One region of the Pantoea sp. SGAir0215 genome, then DNA from elsewhere that is predicted to be linked to it. Evidence: predicted binding sites of a transcription regulator. Region 1 holds the regulator's gene; each other region holds the start of a gene.
What was found. Region 1 encodes PurR, which represses purine synthesis genes. Its sites were predicted from a motif close to CANGCAAACGTTTGCNTG; they were not measured.
Positions count from the first base shown of each region.

Region 1 (4,650 bases):
AATTCCTGATTTATGCCTGATTTTTATCCAGGCCATCAATTAATAAAAAAAGGACTTACTCTTTTAAAAAAAACTGGACTAGAATGACTTCGGCGCTGATCGGTGATCAGATTTTTCTTAACTTTGTCAGAGACCTGTTTGATCTGACAGCTTAACCAGTAAACGGACTATGCGTTCAATCATTACGCTTCTTATTCTGGCTTTTGCGCAACTCTTCTTTAACATCGCTGCTGCATCCCCGCATGCGACGGTTAAGGCCAGCTTGCATAAGGTAGAGAAAAAAAGTGCGCGCGACGATGATCGGCGCAAACGACGCGCGGTTAAAGCCTCATCTAAAAAAAGTCGCACCTCCGCTGTTCAGAAAGTCAGTAAGACCACGAAAACCAGCAAAACGACCTCCCACACCACCACGCACAAAACGCTCGCTAAAACGACTGCCTCGCACAAGACGCTGAGCAAAAAAGTCGCCGCCAATACCGCCAGCAAAAAACGGTATGGTCATCAACGTGCTGCGAAGGCGTTAACGGCAGACAATACCGAAACCGGCACCATTAAAATGAGTAAAGCGCATCGCCAGCGTTACCAGAAAGCGCGTGAAACGGCGATGGCAAAACTGATGGGGCAACTTGGCAAGCGTTATCAGTGGGGAGGCAAATCGCCCCATACGGGTTTTGATTGCAGTGGCCTCGTATGGTACGCCTACAAAGACGTCGTGAAGTTTAAGATCCCCCGTACCGCTAACGAAATGTACCATCTGCGGGATGCAGCACCGGTCAACCGCGAATCCCTTGAAAAAGGCGATCTGGTTTTCTTCCGCATCAACGGGCGTGGAACCGCAGATCATGTCGGGGTTTACCTGGGCAACGGTAAATTCATTCAGTCACCGCGTACCGGTAAAGATATTCAAATCAGTGCGTTGAGCGAAGATTACTGGCAGCGCCATTATATTGGTGCGCGTCGCGTTATGACGCCAAAGACCGTTCGCTAAACGTCCTTCATACAAAAAAGCCGGGAAAGGCAACTTCCCGGCTTTTTTATTGCCCACCTCACCCCGATTGTGCAGCCGGGTGTTGCGGGCGAAAATGCCGCACCTGCCGGTGATACGGTCTGACAGACAGGACGTATCACCGGCAAGGCTGGACGCGCAGTCAGCGAGTCAGTCAGCCAGTCAGCCAGTCAGCCAGTCAGCCAGTCAGCCAGTCAGCCAGTCAGCCAGTCAGCCAGTCAGCCAGTCAGCCAGTATAGCCTCGCTGCAAACGAATGCGACTAGTGCAGAATAGCGGTGAAGCTAAACGCGATGATCATTAACAGTGCGGCTGCCGTCGTCATTAATGACAGTTTCAAATCGGTACTCATCCCCTCTCCTTTAACCCTGACGTTTGTAAGGTGAAAGCATTTTCACATACGCGTGGGTAAAAATCTCGTTTTATCCGCACAGCCTTGTTAGAATCCCCCCTTTGTTGCGCAACAGCGCGCAATATCGGTTGCGTCCGCGCCCTTTTCAGACGTTATTTCCTGCCCTGATGACTCAATACCGGACAGAAAAGCGATGTTTTTCGCAGAAATAACCGTCCGCTGACGCAAACGTTTAACAATATGCTTATCAATAATTTAGATAGGCCCGGGAGTTCGATTTACATGGCAACAATTAAAGATGTGGCGAAGCGTGCGGGCGTGTCCACCACGACCGTCTCACACGTCATCAATAAAACGCGCTTTGTCGCAGAAAATACCTGCGAAGCGGTGTGGGAAGCGATTCGGGAACTGCATTATTCTCCCAGCGCAGTCGCGCGTAGCCTGAAGGTGAATCACACCAAAACGCTGGGCCTGCTCGCCACGTCCAGTGAAGCGCCCTACTTTGCTGAAATTATCGAAGCCATTGAGAATCACTGCTTCGATAAAGGCTATACCCTGATTTTGGGCAACGCACATAATGACCTGCAAAAACAGCGCGCCTATCTGTCGATGATGGCGCAAAAGCGCGTTGACGGGCTTCTGGTGATGTGTTCAGAGTATCCGGATGATCTGCTGCAAATGCTGGAAGCGAACCGCAATATTCCGATGGTGGTGATGGACTGGGGCGAATCCCGTGCCGACTTTACCGATACCGTACTGGACAATGCTTTCCAGGGCGGTTATCTGGCAGGACGTTATTTGATTGAGCGTGGTCATCGCGATATTGGTGCCATTCCCGGCCAGATGGAGCGTAACACGGGAGGCGGTCGCCATGCCGGTTTCCTTAAGGCGCTGGAAGAAGCGGGTATTCAGCCACGTGCCGAATGGATTGTGCAGGGTGACTTTGAACCCGAATCTGGCTATCAGGCCATGCAGCAGATTCTGTCACAGAAGCAGCGCCCAAGCGCCGTATTCTGTGGGGGCGACATCATGGCGATGGGCGCAATCTGCGCGGCCGACGAAATGGGCCTGCGCGTGCCGCAGGATATCTCCGTCATTGGTTACGACAATGTGCGCAATGCGCGCTATTTCACTCCGGCACTGACCACGGTGCATCAACCTAAAGCCCAGTTGGGTGAGAAGGCGCTGGAGATGTTGTTAGATCGCATCACCAGTAAGCGGGAAGAGTCGCAGACGATTGAAGTCCACCCGACGCTTATTGAGCGACGCTCGGTGGGCTATGGTCCTTATCGCGATTATCGCCGTTAATCCTCGCTCAACCACTCCTGATTTAGCGTTTGCGCATCGCCCAGGTACTGGAGTAACCACCCCAGCGCCGGTGATGCGCGATCTTCCGCCCAGCTGACGCAGCAGGGACTTTCCGGAAACGCCTGCGGTAAGTTCAGCTCTGCCATCTCGCCGCTGTCCAGTAAGGGCCGCGCTAAATGGCCCGGTATCATCGCGACACACAAACCGGCGCGCACACAGTCCAGACCGGTTTGCCAGTCCGGGACCACCAGCCGGCGTTGGTTATCCAGCGCCCAGGTCATACGACGCGGTAACGCGCGCGACGTATCTTCCAGCACCAGTGAAGGCCAGTTGCGCAACGCCTCATCACCCAGCGTAGCAACCTGCGTCAGAGGGTGCTGACGCGCCACCACGCAACGCCAGTTCAGGGTGCCCATATCGCGAAAGGCGAAACGCCCCCCCACCGGAATCGCCTGTGTCGCACCTATCGCCACATCCACTCGCCCGTCTGCCAGCGCATCCCAGACGCCGTTAAAGACCTCATAGCTGATGTGCAACTCCATGTCGGGAAAATGGCGGTAAAAATCCCTGACAAACTGCCGGGTCCGCTGCGGTTTGACGATGCAGTCGACGGCAATACCAATCTGACCGCGCCAGCCGTTGGCGAGCTGTTGACACTGACGTCGTGTGGCATCCATTTTTTTGATAACGCTGCGCCCTTCCCGCACAAAATGCTCGCCCGCCGGGGTGAGAATCACCTCCCGGTGCTGGCGTTCAAACAGCGGCACAGCCAGCCAGGTTTCCAGCTGGCGAACGGTATAGCTGATGGCAGAAGGCACACGGTGCAGTTCCTGGGCGGCCGCGCTAAAGCTGCCACCGCGTGCGACCGCATCCACCACTTCCAGCGCATATTCAGACCACATAATTTGCCTTCAAAATTTTTAACAGCAACAGGCAAATTTTACCGTTTCACAGCGTGAAGTACAGCTTTTACACTGCCCCGCGTTTATTCTGCAACTGATGAGAACCCGATGTCCGCTTCAAAAGGCTTTATTCCCTATCTTGCCGTGCTCAGTATGCTGGGCTTTCTGGCAACCGATATGTACCTGCCCGCCTTCGGCGCTATGCAGCAAAGTTTTAGCACGTCAGCCGGGATGATCAGCGCCAGCATGAGCCTGTTTCTGGCCGGTTTTGCCTGTGGTCAACTGGTCTGGGGTCCCTTATCTGATCGGTTGGGGCGTAAGCCGGTGCTGCTGGCAGGCCTCGTCCTGTTTGCTCTGGGCTGTGCGGGTATGTTGTGGGTAGATAATGTGATCCTGATGCTGGTACTGCGTTTTGTACAGGCTATCGGCGTGTGCGCGGCGGCCGTCAGCTGGCAGGCGCTGGTCGTCGATCGCTATCCTCAGTCACAGGCCAATAAAGTCTTTGCTACCATTATGCCGCTCGTCGCGCTGTCTCCCGCCCTGGCGCCGTTACTGGGCGCCTGGCTGATCGGCCATTTTCACTGGCGCGCCATTTTTGCGGTGCTGACAGGAATTGCTGTGGCGCTCATCCTGGTCACGCTGCGCCTGCCTTCGCCGCAAAAAAAGCAACGTTCCCCTGCTCCGCAGCCTGGGTTTCTGACGCTGCTGCGCGCACGTGCCTACAGCGGTAACGTACTGATGTATTCCGCCTGCTCAGCCAGTTTTTTTGCATGGCTGACGGGTTCGCCGTTTATCCTGGCTGATATTGGTCTGTCTCCTGCGGATATCGGGCTCAGTTATATTCCCCAAACCATCGCCTTTTTAATCGGCGGGTTTGGCTGCCGTGCGCTGCTCAACCGGTTTTCTGGCGCAACGCTGCTGCCGTGGCTGCTCGGCGTCTATAGCCTGAGTGTCGGGGCGCTGTTTGCCGTCGCGCTTTCGGGAAGCCCGTCACTCACGGCGTTACTGGTGCCGTTCTGCGGCATGGCGCTGGCAAATGGCGCGATTTATCCGATTGTGGTGTCCAGTGCGCTGCTGCCCTTCC
Region 1 is NZ_CP028031.1:2,508,721-2,513,370, reverse strand. Features, by position in the region: gene C1N64_RS11800 (C40 family peptidase) at 170-988, shown strand; gene C1N64_RS11795 (cytochrome bd-I oxidase subunit CydH) at 1,267-1,356, opposite strand; gene purR (HTH-type transcriptional repressor PurR) at 1,639-2,664, shown strand; gene punR (DNA-binding transcriptional activator PunR) at 2,661-3,566, opposite strand; gene punC (purine nucleoside transporter PunC) at 3,675-4,650, shown strand, end outside.

Region 2 (4,650 bases), 1.3 Mb from region 1:
GGAGGCTTTGTTACTGAACACGGCAGCGACGCTGCCGTGAATACGCCCGTTTGCACAGGCGTCGAGGATGGACTGAAGGTTACTTCCGTTACCCGAAATCAGTACAACCAGCTTTTTCATGAATGAATAACCACACGCTCTTCCGAGTCTGAGGCGTTAATCACACCAATTTTCCAGGCGTTTTCCCCGGCAGCACGCATCAGGTCAACGGCCTTATCCGCGTCAGCCGGGCTCAGCGCGATGATCATGCCCACGCCGCAGTTGAAGGTGCGATACATCTCATGACGACTGACATTGCCCGCCTGCTGCATCCAGCCGAACACCGCAGGCCACTGCCAGCTTTTCTCGTCAATCACCGCCTGAGTATTGTCGGGCAGGACACGCGGAATGTTTTCCCAGAAACCGCCGCCGGTGAGATGAGCAATCGCGTGCACATCCACCTGCTCAATCAGGCTGAGGATGTTTTTGACGTAAATGCGCGTCGGCGCCAGTAAGTGATCGGCCAGCGGTTTTCCTTCCAGTTGCTCAACCAACGGATCGGTGCCGCTGACTTCCAGAATCTTACGCACCAGGGAATAGCCATTCGAGTGCGGGCCGCTTGAGCCCAGGGCGATCAGCACATCACCGTCCTGAACCTTGCTACCGTCAATGATTTCTGACTTTTCAACCACACCGACGCAAAAGCCCGCGACATCGTAATCTTCGCCATGATACATGCCCGGCATTTCAGCGGTTTCGCCGCCCACCAGCGCACAGCCTGACTGCAGACAACCTTCGGCGATACCGGTGATGACCGCCGATGCGGTGTCCACATCCAGCTTGCCGGTCGCGTAGTAATCCAGGAAGAAGAGAGGCTCCGCGCCCTGTACCACCAGGTCGTTAACACACATAGCAACCAGATCGATACCAATGGCATCGTGACGTTTGAGATCCATCGCCAGACGCAGCTTGGTGCCCACGCCATCGGTGCCGGAGACCAGCACAGGCTCACGGTATTTTTGCGGCAGCGCACAAAGCGCACCGAAGCCGCCTAGTCCACCCATGACTTCCGGGCGACGCGTCTTTTTCACTACGCTTTTAATACGGTCAACCAGAGCGTTACCAGCATCAATATCAACACCGGCGTCTTTGTAGCTGAGAGAGGTCTTATCGGTCACTGCGAGGTCCCCACGCGAGTTGCGGTTGGTGGTTTAATATAAAGCGCGGCAATTCTATCAGCGCAGGCAAACGTTTGCGAGTCTCAGATTGCGTCCCCGACAATTTTCATCAATCCTTATTTTATGCGGTGGATTGCGCAAGCACATGTGGCGCGATGCTAAAAAGGCGGTATAATCCCGCGATTTTTTTTTAGCTCAACTCACTCCGGGAGAACAACAATGAAGATCGTGGAAGTTAAACACCCGCTGGTCAAACATAAACTGGGACTGATGCGTGAGCATGATATCAGTACGAAGCGTTTCCGTGAGCTGGCCTCTGAAGTGGGCAGTCTGCTGACCTATGAAGCCACGGCCGATCTGGAAACCGAAAAGGTCACCATTGAGGGCTGGAATGGCCCGGTTCAGGTTGATCAAATTAAAGGCAAAAAAATCACCGTTGTGCCCATCCTGCGTGCCGGCCTGGGCATGATGGAAGGCGTACTGGAGCACGTGCCCAGCGCGCGCATCAGCGTGGTAGGCGTGTACCGTGACGAAGAAACGCTGGAGCCTGTACCTTATTTCCAGAAGCTGGTGTCCAACATTGAAGAGCGCCTGGCGCTGGTGGTCGATCCGATGCTGGCGACGGGCGGCTCCATGATCGCCACTATCGATCTCCTGAAAAAAGCCGGCTGCAGCAGCATTAAAGTGCTGGTGCTGGTCGCTGCGCCAGAAGGCATTGCCGCACTGGAGAAAGCGCACCCGGACGTGGAGCTGTACACCGCCTCCGTGGACCAGGGCCTGAACGACAAGGGTTACATCATTCCGGGCCTGGGTGACGCGGGCGATAAGATTTTCGGCACCAAATAGTGACCTGTTCAGGCGGCTTCATGCAGCACCTTGCTGTCAGCCTGCAGGCGCAGGCCGAGCCGCTTTTTTTCGCAACAGCCAATAACCTTCATCAGCCGACCAGAGAGTCGGCTTTTTTTTGACCAAAAACAGACTATCAACTCAAGGGGACTTTTAATGACTCGTCGCGCTATCGGCGTTAGCGAACGGCCGCCATTACTGCAAACGATTCCGCTCAGCCTGCAACATCTGTTCGCCATGTTCGGCGCAACGGTGCTGGTACCCATCCTCTTTCATATCAACCCGGCTACGGTACTGCTGTTTAACGGTGTCGGGACGCTGCTGTATCTGTTTATCTGTAAAGGTAAGATCCCCGCTTATCTGGGATCCAGTTTTGCCTTTATTTCACCTGTTTTACTCCTGCTGCCGCTGGGTTACGAAGTGGCGCTGGGGGGATTTATTCTCTGCGGCGTGCTGTTCTGTCTGGTCGCGTTGATCGTCAAAAAAGCCGGTACCGGCTGGCTGGATGTGATGTTTCCGCCTGCAGCAATGGGCGCTATTGTGGCGGTCATTGGTCTGGAGCTGGCGGGCGTCGCAGCAAACATGGCAGGCCTGCTCCCTGCTGAAGGTCATGCGCCTGACGGGACAACCGTGCTGATTTCGCTGGTCACCCTGGCCGTCACCGTTTTTGGCTCGGTGTTATTTCGTGGCTTTATGGCCATTATCCCGATTTTGATCGGCGTGCTGGTGGGCTACGCGCTTTCCGCTTTTATGGGCATTGTGGACTGGCGCGGCGTGGAAAGTGCGCCGTGGTTTGCATTACCGACGTTTTATACGCCGCGTTTTGAATGGGTGGCGATGTTAACGATCCTGCCCGCCGCGCTGGTGGTGATCGCCGAACATGTGGGCCACCTGGTGGTCACGGCCAATATTGTTAAGCGTGATCTGGTCCGTGATCCCGGCCTGCATCGTTCCATGTTCGCCAACGGTTTATCGACCGTCATTTCGGGTTTCTTTGGATCCACGCCAAACACCACCTATGGTGAAAACATCGGCGTAATGGCCATTACCCGCGTGTACAGCACCTGGGTGATTGGCGGCGCGGCCATTTTCGCGATTTTGCTCTCCTGCGTGGGTAAACTGGCAGCGGCTATACAGGCGATCCCGGTGCCGGTCATGGGCGGCGTCTCCTTGCTGCTGTACGGCGTCATCGGTGCCTCCGGTATTCGTGTCCTGATCGAATCTAAAGTGGACTACAACAAAGCGCAAAACCTGATTCTGACCTCCGTGATCCTGATCATTGGCGTCAGCGGCGCGAAAGTGCACATCGGTGCCGCCGAGCTGAAAGGGATGGCGCTGGCGACGCTGGTTGGCGTTGCGCTGGCGTTGATTTTCCGCGTCATTTCCCTGCTGCGCCCGGAAGAAGTGGTGCTTGATGCAGAAGAGACACGCGACACATCGTCATGATGAAGCCCTGAAGACGCGGGCAGGGACGCCCGATTCATCTCTTCGCAAAAACTATGATAGACTGCCCCCGATTTTTGCCTGTTCGCTTGCTGAGGTGCTTCTGAACACGCCGGCACAATTGTCATTGCCACTCTATCTACCTGACAACGAAACCTTTGCCAGCTTCTGGCCGGGGGAAAACCCCTCGCTGATCGCTGCGATCAAGGGGGCGCTAAGCCAACAACATGGCAGCTATCTCTACTTCTGGTCTCGCGAAGGAGGAGGGCGCAGCCATCTGCTGCACGCTGCCTGCGCTGAAATGTCCGCGCGTGGTGAAGCCGTGGGCTATGTACCGCTGGATAAGCGCACCTGGTTTGTTCCAGAGGTGCTGGACGGCATGGAACAACTGCCGCTGGTTTGCATCGACAATATCGAATGCATCGCGGGAGAAGAAGCCTGGGAAATGGCGATTTTTAATCTCTATAACCGCATCCTGGAAACCGGCAATACCCGGCTCTTTATTACCGGCGATCGTCCCCCGCGTCAGCTGAACCTGCATTTACCCGATCTGGCATCACGGCTCGACTGGGGGCAAATCTACCGTCTGCAGCCGCTCTCCGATGAAGATAAGTTACAGGCTTTACAGCTTCGCGCCGGACTGCGTGGGTTCGAACTGCCTGAAGACGTCGGCCGGTTTTTACTGAAGCGGCTGGATCGGGAGATGCGCACGCTGTTTGATACGCTGGATCGTCTGGATAGCGCCTCTATCAGTGCGCAACGCAAACTCACGATCCCGTTTGTTAAAGAAACGCTTGGACTTTAAAGAATCGCCAGTACCGCCTCGGGCGGACGGCCTAAGCGGGCCCGATCGCCATTGATCACAATGGGCCGCTCAATCAGAATGGGATTTTCCACCATCGCGTCCAGCAAAGCGCTTTCGCTTAACGCTGCCTGATCCAGCGCCAGGGCGGTATAGGTCGGTTCGTTGCGGCGCATCAACTGACGCGCGCTCTCCATGCCCAGTTTCTGCAGCAGAATCTGCAACGTCGCTTTGTCGGGCGGCGTCTCCAGATAGCGCACAATCACCGGCTGGATGCCACGCTGCTCCAGCAGTGCCAGAGTTTCCCGACTCTTACTGCAACGGGGATTATGATAAAGCGTCACCATACTGCTTATCCTTTCTGATATTGCTTAAAGCGTTGCTGCAACTGGCGCAACTGAT
Region 2 is NZ_CP028031.1:3,807,197-3,811,846, reverse strand. Features, by position in the region: gene purN (phosphoribosylglycinamide formyltransferase) at 1-120, opposite strand, end outside; gene purM (phosphoribosylformylglycinamidine cyclo-ligase) at 117-1,157, opposite strand; gene upp (uracil phosphoribosyltransferase) at 1,377-2,003, shown strand; gene uraA (uracil permease) at 2,160-3,449, shown strand; gene hda (DnaA inactivator Hda) at 3,544-4,251, shown strand; gene arsC (arsenate reductase (glutaredoxin)) at 4,248-4,595, opposite strand; gene C1N64_RS17765 (beta-barrel assembly-enhancing protease) at 4,601-4,650, opposite strand, start outside.
Region 2: purM (phosphoribosylformylglycinamidine cyclo-ligase) is a predicted target of PurR. The motif match lies at 1,221-1,238, and genes of this name have one in related genera.

Region 3 (4,650 bases), 1.1 Mb from region 1:
CGCACATCATGAACCACATCGGCCAGCGCCTGAACATCGCGCAGACTGTAGTCACTTTCCAGGCTCAGCGTCTGACGCGCCGCGTGACTGATGACCAGATGGGTTTCCACGTCGCTGACCTGCTGCAAGACCTGCAGTAACCGCACGCCGTAAATCACACCGCTTGCGCCGGAAATACCAATAATGAGTCGTTTCATCGTTCAACCTTGCAGTGGCAAAGTGCACCATAATAGCGCAGCGCGACAAAAAACACAGAGGGCGGGATAAGTCCCGCCCTCTTTTTTTGCATCAGGCCTGATTAGCCTTCGTTATGCAGTTCAAGATTTTCGACTTCGTTCTGCCGCGCAATGGCTTTCGCGTCGTCGTTACGCAGGGATTCCAGATATTCAAGGTAGCCCTGATCCACATCTTTAGTAACGTAAACCCCGTTAAAAACGGAGCACTCGAACTGAACGATATCGGGATTCTCTTCGCGTACGGCTTCGATGAGGTCATTGAGATCCTGGAAAATCAGCGCATCTGCTTTGATAATCTGACGAATCTCTTCGACTTCGCGGCCATGGGCAATCAGCTCAGTGGCGCTCGGCATATCAATGCCGTAGACGTTAGGGAAGCGCACTTCCGGAGCCGCAGAGGCGAGATAAACCTTTTTTGCCCCTGCTTCGCGTGCCATTTCAATAATCTGCTCAGACGTGGTGCCACGCACGATAGAGTCATCGATCAGCAAGACGTTTTTATCGCGGAATTCGGCGCGGTTAGCATTGAGTTTGCGGCGCACGGCGCTGCGGCGCAGCTGCTGACCCGGCATGATAAAGGTACGACCGACATAGCGGTTTTTCACAAATCCCTGGCGGTAAGGCTTATCAAGGATGCGGGCGATTTCCAGTGCCGTATCCATGGAAGTTTCCGGAATCGGAATCACCACATCGATATCCAGATCTTCCCATTCACGGGCAATTTTCTGGCCCAGCTTGGTGCCCATGCGGACGCGCGCGCTGTAGACCGAAATTTTGTCCAGGAAGGAGTCCGGTCGGGCAAAATAGACGTATTCGAACAGGCACGGATTGTTTTTGGGGTTCTCGGCACACTGACGGGTCGAAAGCTGGCCCTGCTCCGTGATGTACACCGCTTCACCCGGCGCGACGTCACGGATGAATTCAAAACCCAGTGTATCCAGCGCGACGCTTTCTGAGGCCACCATATACTCGGTACGGCCATCCGCAATGACGCGTTTGCCCAGCACCAGCGGACGAATCCCGTTAGGATCGCGGAAGGCGACCATGCCGTGGCCGATAATCATCGAGACCACCGCATACGCGCCGCGAACCTGCTGATGCACGGCGGCGATAGCGGCAAAAATGTTGTCGGCTTCCAGCGGATAGTGCTGAAAACGATCCAGTTCCTGCGCAAAGATATTCAGCAGGATCTCTGAGTCTGACGTGGTGTTCACATGACGGCGGCCTTTTTCGAACAGCTGCTTACGCAGTTCATGTGCGTTGGTCAGGTTACCGTTGTGTGCAAGAGAAATCCCGTACGGCGAGTTGACGTAGAACGGTTGCGCTTCAGAAGCGCTGGAGCTGCCCGCTGTAGGATAGCGTGCATGACCAATCCCCATGTTGCCTTGTAAACGCTGCATATGACGGGCTTCGAAAACATCGCTGACCAGGCCGTTGGCCTTACGCAGGCGAAAGCAGTTGAGCGCATCAATCGTACAAATGCCTGCGGCATCCTGCCCACGATGCTGGAGCACCGTTAACGCGTCATAGATCGACTGGTTTACCGGCATGAAACCGGTGATACCGACAATACCGCACATGTTGTCATTTCCTCATTAAGCCGTACGCCCGATGGTCTCACCGGGGCAAAAAACTCGACGTGCTTTTCAGGTAGTCAAAAAACCACCTGATTATAGAACTGAACTCGGGAATAAGTTGAGACTGCTGCCAGTCCGGGCTTTTTGAAAAACCCGTGAATGTATCCAGGAAGAACAGCAAAGCGGCTACAATAAGCACACCACGCAAGGCCCCGAAACAAACGCCTAATACCCGATCGGTTCCCGACAGGCCGGTTTTTTCTACCAGCGAGCCGATAACGTAGTTCACTATCGCCCCCACAATCAGGGTCGCAATGAACAGCACCGCAATGGCGATTCCGTTCCGAACCAGTTCGTCGTCAAAACCTGTAAACCAGACAGCAAGGTAGGCATAGTAATGACTGGCGACAAAAAACGCGCATCCCCAGGTAACAAGAGATAAGGCTTCGCGGACAAACCCTCGAACCAGGCTGACCAAAGCCGAAAAACCAACTACCGCAATAATGACGTAATCAATCCAGATCATGAACTCTTCCAGCGCCAGTGCCATTGCACCCCTGCATCCAGTTCGGGGCGCATTCTAACAGAAAAAGAAAACGTTTGCGTAGGGGTTTTCAGGTTCTGCATCCATAAAAAAGGCGAAGAAAAAAACGAACTTCGCCTGTGAGATTGTTATCCGGTTAACCCGTTGAAAAGCCAGGCTAACCGTTGCCCGCCCCGCTTAGCCAGAGCTGATTGTCGCTGCCTGTTATTCTTATCGGCAGCGCCAATCGCGGGTTTAACGCGCGCTGTAGGGTTTAACCACGCCGCTTAGACCCGAGACGTTTTTCAGCTCGCCCACTGCCGCCTGCATTTTCGCTTTAGACGCATCCGGTCCCACATAAATGCGGGTGATTTGTCCCTGCACCGGCGTTGACGGCACCGTATAGGCCCGGTAACCCGACAGGCGCAGCTTCGCGACAATCTCGTTGACCTTGCTGGCGTTCTTCAATGCGCCCAACTGGACAACATACGCCTGTCCCGAGGGTTGCGTCTCTTTCGGTTGCTCTGCCGGGGCCGCTTCCTCGGTGCGCGCTGCCTGCTCGGCCGGCCTGGTTTTTTCAACGGGCTTCGCTTGCTCAACCGGTTTGGTTTTCTCGACCGGTTTGCTCTGCGTCTGTTCTACCGGCTTCGGTTTAGCCTGCTCGGTATGTTTCGGTTTTGTCGTCTCAGCTGGTTTTTCTTTCGCTGTCGTCGAATGTACAGGCGGCGGTGATACGACACTCGGCGCACTGTTTTGCTCGGGCTGCGTGCTGCCCTCTTGCGCCTGTGAGTTGCCCCCGTCAGGATGACTTACCGCACTGCCCGCGCCGGCAGGCGGATGGGCTGGCAGCGACTGGGTGACCGGCGGCACCATTTCGCTGTCCTGCTGGTCGTCCGGTTTCGGGACCAGTGGAATCGCCGCAAACTCTTCTTTATAGTGTTTTTTCTTACCATCCAGCAGCCCCGGCAACACAATCACGCCGATGGCCACCAGAATAACGGTACCGACTAAACGGTTTTGAAACTTACTCGCCACGTCCTCTCTCCGTTTCAATCGATTCCATCACCTGCGCGACGGTCAGGAAAGAGCCGCATACCAGGATGATGTCCTGCGGTTCAGCCTGCTGCCGCGCCTGTTGCCAGGCCTGTTCGACATCTGCGAATGCCCGGGCAGACGTTACGTGTGCCATGAGTTGTTCTGCACTGGCACCGCGCGGGCCGGACAGCGGCGCGCAGTACCAGAAGTCGACCTGCGGGGCCAGCGCGGACAGCGTCCCGGCGATATCTTTATCATGCAGCATCCCGACCACGGCGTGAACGTGCCCCCGCGTCGGCAAGGCAGCCAGGCGCGATGCCAGGTAGCCTGCTGCGTGCGGGTTATGCGCCACATCCAGAATCACGCGAGGCGACTCACTGACGGTCTGAAAGCGCCCGGGTAGCACCGCCAGCGGCAGGCTGGCACGGATATGTGCGTCGCTGACGTTGAGCCCCGAGGCACGCAGCGCCACCAGCGCCGTTGCCGCATTCGGCAGGGGCACCTGCGGCAGCGGTAGATCGCTCAGTTCACCGTGCGCATCGCGCAGAGACCAGCTTTCTGCCTGCGCATGATAGTGCCAGTCACGGCCAAGCTGAATGAGCTGAGCGCCCTTTTCCCTGGCGACATCGGCAATCGTCACCGGCATAGCAGGCTCACCCACCACCGCAGGTTTACCCTGACGGAATATGCCCGCTTTTTCCCGACCAATGCTGTCGCGATCCGGGCCAAGCCAGTCGGTATGGTCCAGCGCAATACTGGTCACCACCGCGACATCGGCATCCACAATATTCGTTGCGTCCAGCCGCCCACCCAGCCCGACTTCCAGAATGACCACGTCAAGCTTCGCCTGCTGAAACAGGTTAAGCGCCGACAGCGTGCCGAATTCAAAATAGGTCAGGGAGATAGTACCGCGTCCCGCTTCAATATCAGCGAAACTGGCGCTGTGTTGCGCTTCACTCAGCTCCTGTCCCTGCACCCGGACACGCTCCGTGTAACGCACCAGATGCGGCGAGCTGTAAACGCCCACGCGATAGCCCGCGGCCATCAACAGGGTTTCAAGCGTCCGACAGGTAGTGCCTTTACCATTGGTACCGGCAACGGTGAAAACAAAAGGGGCAGGCTTCAGCAGGTCCAGACGTTGCGCCACCTGGCGAATACGGTCCAGGCCCAGTTCAATTGCCTGAGTGTGGAGGTGCTCAAGATAATAAAGCCACGTGGCCAAAGGCGACGTGGCTTGAGGGAGGTGAAGATTGTCCATATGTCCCGTTTTGCAAATTTA
Region 3 is NZ_CP028031.1:3,644,123-3,648,772, forward strand. Features, by position in the region: gene C1N64_RS16955 (UbiX family flavin prenyltransferase) at 1-197, opposite strand, end outside; gene purF (amidophosphoribosyltransferase) at 299-1,816, opposite strand; gene cvpA (colicin V production protein) at 1,854-2,339, opposite strand; gene dedD (cell division protein DedD) at 2,592-3,371, opposite strand; gene folC (bifunctional tetrahydrofolate synthase/dihydrofolate synthase) at 3,361-4,629, opposite strand.
Region 3: cvpA (colicin V production protein) is a predicted target of PurR. The motif match lies at 2,403-2,420, and genes of this name have one in related genera.

Region 4 (4,650 bases), 1.8 Mb from region 1:
ACACCGTTGGCTGCCGTGACCTTTGTGGCCTGCGTGACCGGCATTATGCTGGGTACGAAGCGCGCGTTAATCGTTAATGGTGCCTTTAACGATACGTGGTATCTCTATTGCGGACCGCTGGTATTCATTGCCGCAATAAGCGCGCTGGTGGTGTTCAAAAATGCCTTTAATCAACGTACGCTGCCCGGTCTGGCCATCATTTCGCGCTACTCTCTGCCCATCTACGGCTTTCACGCCCTGTTCATCCATTTTATTCGCACCCATCACTATGACGATATGGCGCGTCCCTGGCTCGACCTGCCTGCCGTTTTTACCGTCACGCTGGTGGGCAGCTTATTACTGGGAATGCTGCTCAGTCGGGTGGATAAACGACATTGGGTGACCTGAGTCAGCGTGTCAGGTTCCAGCCTCTGGCGCGCCACAGCGCGGGTAACGCGGCCATATCGGTGAACACGGTCACCAGCGGATGATGGAGTTCGGGATTATGAGCGTCGGCACAGTAATAAAACACCGGCATGCCTGCTGCGATACCGGCACGCGCACCGGCTTCGGAGTCATCCACCAAAATACAGCGCTCGACGGGTACCTGCATTTGTTGGGCTGCGTGAAACATCAGCTCGGGTTCGGGCTTCCAGTGGTCAATATCGTAACCGCTGTAAAGACGGTCAGCGAAATGACTCAGCATGCCGGTGAGGCCCAGCGAGTGCTGCATTTTTTTCACCGTGCCGTTTGACACCACGCATATCGGTACTGCCATTTGCCCGACCAGTGCCTTCGCACCGGCTATCGGCTTCAGTTCACGGTCAAACAAACGGGCCACTTCGCGCCGGTAGGCCGGTTCAACGTCCTCCAGCGGCAGAGCGACCCGATGCGTTTCACTGACGTCGCGGATGATGTCATACAGCTTTACCCCTTTGTACTTTTCGAACATCTCCTGCAGAGAGAGCGTAATCCCGTACTGGGCAAAGGTGGTGACATACGCGCGGGTGCACAGGACTTCACTGTCAACCAGGGTACCGTCACAATCGAAAAAGACGCATTCAACAGACATCTGACTCCTCCTTTTGTTCGGGGTACCTTAACACGTCAGCGTGGCCCTGAGGGGCCGGGATATGGCAATCGGTTGCGAAAAATCATTGTATTGCCGGGGCAAAATCGCCAGGATACGCGCCGGTGAAATTTTCTTCTGGATAAATGGCATGAATAAACAAGGCCTTTTTCAGCGCGTATTCAAACTGCAGGAGCATGGTACAACGGTTCGTACCGAAGTGATCGCAGGCATTACCACGTTTTTGACCATGGTATACATTGTTTTTGTGAACCCGCAGATTTTAGGTGTCGCAGGCATGGATACCCGGGCAGTGTTCGTAACGACCTGTTTGATTGCCGCGTTCGGCAGCATCCTGATGGGGCTGTTTGCCAATCTTCCTGTCGCCCTGGCCCCGGCGATGGGCCTCAATGCCTTTTTTGCCTTTGTGGTCGTCGGCGCGATGGGTTACTCATGGCAGGTCGGCATGGGTGCCATCTTCTGGGGCGCACTGGGTCTGCTCATCCTGACTCTGTTGCGGGTACGTTACTGGATGATCGCCAATATTCCGCTTAGCCTGCGCGTAGGCATCACCGCTGGCATTGGCCTGTTCATTGCCATGATGGGCCTGAAAAACGCCGGTATCATTGTGGCCAACCCGGATACGCTGGTCAGCGTGGGTAACCTCAGCTCACACAATGTGCTGCTGGGTGCGCTGGGATTCTTTATTATCGCCATTCTGGCCTCACGCAATATTCACGCCGCCGTGCTCATTTCGATGATCGTCACCACGGCGTTGGGCTGGCTGCTGGGCGACGTGACGTTTACGGGCGTGGTTTCTGCGCCGCCATCTGTCACCGCGATTGTCGGTCAGGTTGATATTAAAGGCGCGTTCAACATCGGCATGGCAGGCGTCATATTCTCCTTTATGCTGGTCAATCTGTTTGACTCGTCCGGCACCTTGATTGGCGTGACCGACAAAGCCGGACTGGCTGATGAAAAAGGCACGTTCCCGCGCATGAAACAGGCGTTGTATGTCGACAGCATCAGTTCGGTAACGGGCGCGCTGGCAGGAACGTCATCGGTGACCGCCTATATTGAAAGTACCTCCGGCGTAGCTGTCGGCGGCCGTACCGGATTGATGGCCGTGGTCACAGGCCTTCTGTTCCTGCTCGTCACGTTTTTATCGCCCCTGGCGGCCATGGTACCGGCCTATGCTGCGGCAGGCGCGTTAATCTATGTTGGCGTGCTGATGACGGCCAGCCTGTCCCGCATCAAATGGGATGACCTGACCGAAGCCGTCCCGGCATTTGTAACTGCCGCCATGATGCCCTTTAGTTTTTCGATTACAGAAGGCATCGCACTGGGCTTTATTGCGTACTGTGTGATGAAGCTGGGCACCGGTCGCTGGCGAGAAATCAGCCCCTGCGTCGTCATTGTCGCCTTGCTGTTTGTATTGAAAATCGCCTTTATCGACGCGCATTAAAACCGTACGCAAAGGGCGGGAAAGCAGTGAGCGTTACGGTAAGCACGTAACGCTCCAGTAACTCAGACGAACTGGCAGGCCTGCTCCAGGCTCAGCCGGGGTAATCGGGGCGGGAGCTTGTCGGGTAAGCCATAGCCCAGGTTAATGAGCAGGTTGGCCTGCCAGCTGGTACCGGCAAAAAAGGCCGCGTTCACTTTAAGCGGATCGAATCCTGACATCGGGCCTGCATCCAGCCCCAGCGCACGCGCGGCCATGATCAGATAGCCTGCCTGCAGGCTACTGTTACGAAATGCGGTTTCTTTAACCAGATCGGGTGTGTTGGTAAACCAGTTTCGCGCATCGGCATGTTGAAACAACATGGTCAGATGCTGATAAAACTCGCTGTCCCAGGCAATAATCACGGTGACAGGGGCGCGCAGGGTTTTCTCAAGGTTGCCGGAGGCCAGGGCCGGCTTCAGCTTTTCTTTTCCCTCCGCGGAGGTGACAAAAACAAAGCGACCGGGTGAGCAGTTGGCCGAGGTCGGTGCCAGGGCAACCATCTGATAGAGCTTCTCCAGCAGCGACTGCTGCACCGGTTCAGGCTGCCAGTGACTGTGCGTACGGGCCTGGTAAAACAACGTATTCAGCGCGGCATCATCAAGCGGTATCGTCATATAACTCTCCAGGAAAACATCCAGTATTTAACCTGTACGTTGCGTTCACGCTTTTGGATGCCTATTCGCCCGGTTTAGTGTGAATGACCTGGCACGCCGCAAAACGTGAGCAATCTTATCCCTCGTTATCATACCTTGCGTTACGGCAACCGATGCGCAACGCACGGCGGATTGCGTTTCTGGATGCACATTTCCACCGCCGTCTGCCCGCTGAGCTACTTACCAATACAGAAACTGGAGAAAATCCGGCCTAACAGATCGTCCGAGGTAAATTCACCCGTAATTTCACTTAGCGCCTGCTGCGCCAGACGCAACTCTTCTGCCAGTAATTCCCCTGCCCATGCGCCCAGCAGTTGATGTTTTCCCTGCTCCAGGTGGGTTGCGGCTAATTCCAGTGCCTGCAAATGACGACGGCGTGCCAGGAAGCCGCCTTCCATATTGTCGGCAAACCCCATGGTCTGTTTGAGGTGATCACGTAAGGTATCAATCCCTTCGCTGGTGCGGGCAGACAGTCTGATCAGGGCATGACCATTGACGTCCGTCAGGCCGAGCGTTTCACCGGTGATGTCCGCTTTATTGCGCACCACGGTGATCGGCAGTTGAGACGGCAGGCGAGCGACAAAATCGGGCCAGATTTCCGCCGGTTCGGTCGCCTGCGTGGTGGTGCCATCAACCATAAACAGCACGCGGTCCGCCTGTTCTATTTCATGCCAGGCGCGCTCGATGCCGATACGTTCCACCTCATCACTGGCTTCGCGTAAACCGGCGGTATCAATGATATGCAGTGGCATGCCATCAATATGGATGTGTTCACGCAGCACATCGCGCGTGGTGCCGGCGATATCCGTGACGATAGCCGCTTCACGCCCGGCAAGTGCATTAAGCAGGCTCGATTTTCCGGCATTTGGCCGACCGGCAATGACGACTTTCATCCCTTCGCGCAGCAGGCTGCCCTGTCTGGCTTCCGCGCGCACCGCATCGAGATCGCGAATGACAGCATTAAGCTGCCCTTCGATTTTGCCGTCAGACAGGAAATCGATCTCTTCATCTGGAAAGTCAATGGCCGCTTCCACGTAGATACGCAGGTGAGTCAGGGCTTCCACAAGCTGGTTAACACGGACAGAGAATGCGCCTTGCAGGGAATTTACCGCCGAACGCGCGGCCTGTTCTGAGCTGGCGTCAATCAGATCGGCAATGGCTTCCGCCTGGGCCAGATCGAGTTTGTCGTTCAGAAACGCGCGTTCAGAAAACTCCCCAGGCTGCGCGATACGTAATCCGGGCAGGGCCACAATCCGTTTCAGCAGCAGATCCAGAATCACCGGGCCGCCGTGACCTTGCAGCTCCAGCACATCCTCGCCGGTAAAGGAGTTGGGGCCAGGAAACCATAGCGCGATGCCCTGATCCAGCACGCTGCCATCACTGTCGTTAAACGATAAGTAGTCGGCATAACGTGGTTTAGGGAGTTTACCCAGCACCTGGCGGGC
Region 4 is NZ_CP028031.1:677,833-682,482, reverse strand. Features, by position in the region: gene C1N64_RS03335 (acyltransferase) at 1-387, shown strand, start outside; gene yieH (6-phosphogluconate phosphatase) at 389-1,051, opposite strand; gene C1N64_RS03325 (NCS2 family permease) at 1,200-2,513, shown strand; gene C1N64_RS03320 (malonic semialdehyde reductase) at 2,576-3,166, opposite strand; gene mnmE (tRNA uridine-5-carboxymethylaminomethyl(34) synthesis GTPase MnmE) at 3,382-4,650, opposite strand, start outside.
Region 4: C1N64_RS03325 (NCS2 family permease) is a predicted target of PurR. The motif match lies at 1,113-1,130, and genes of this name have one in related genera.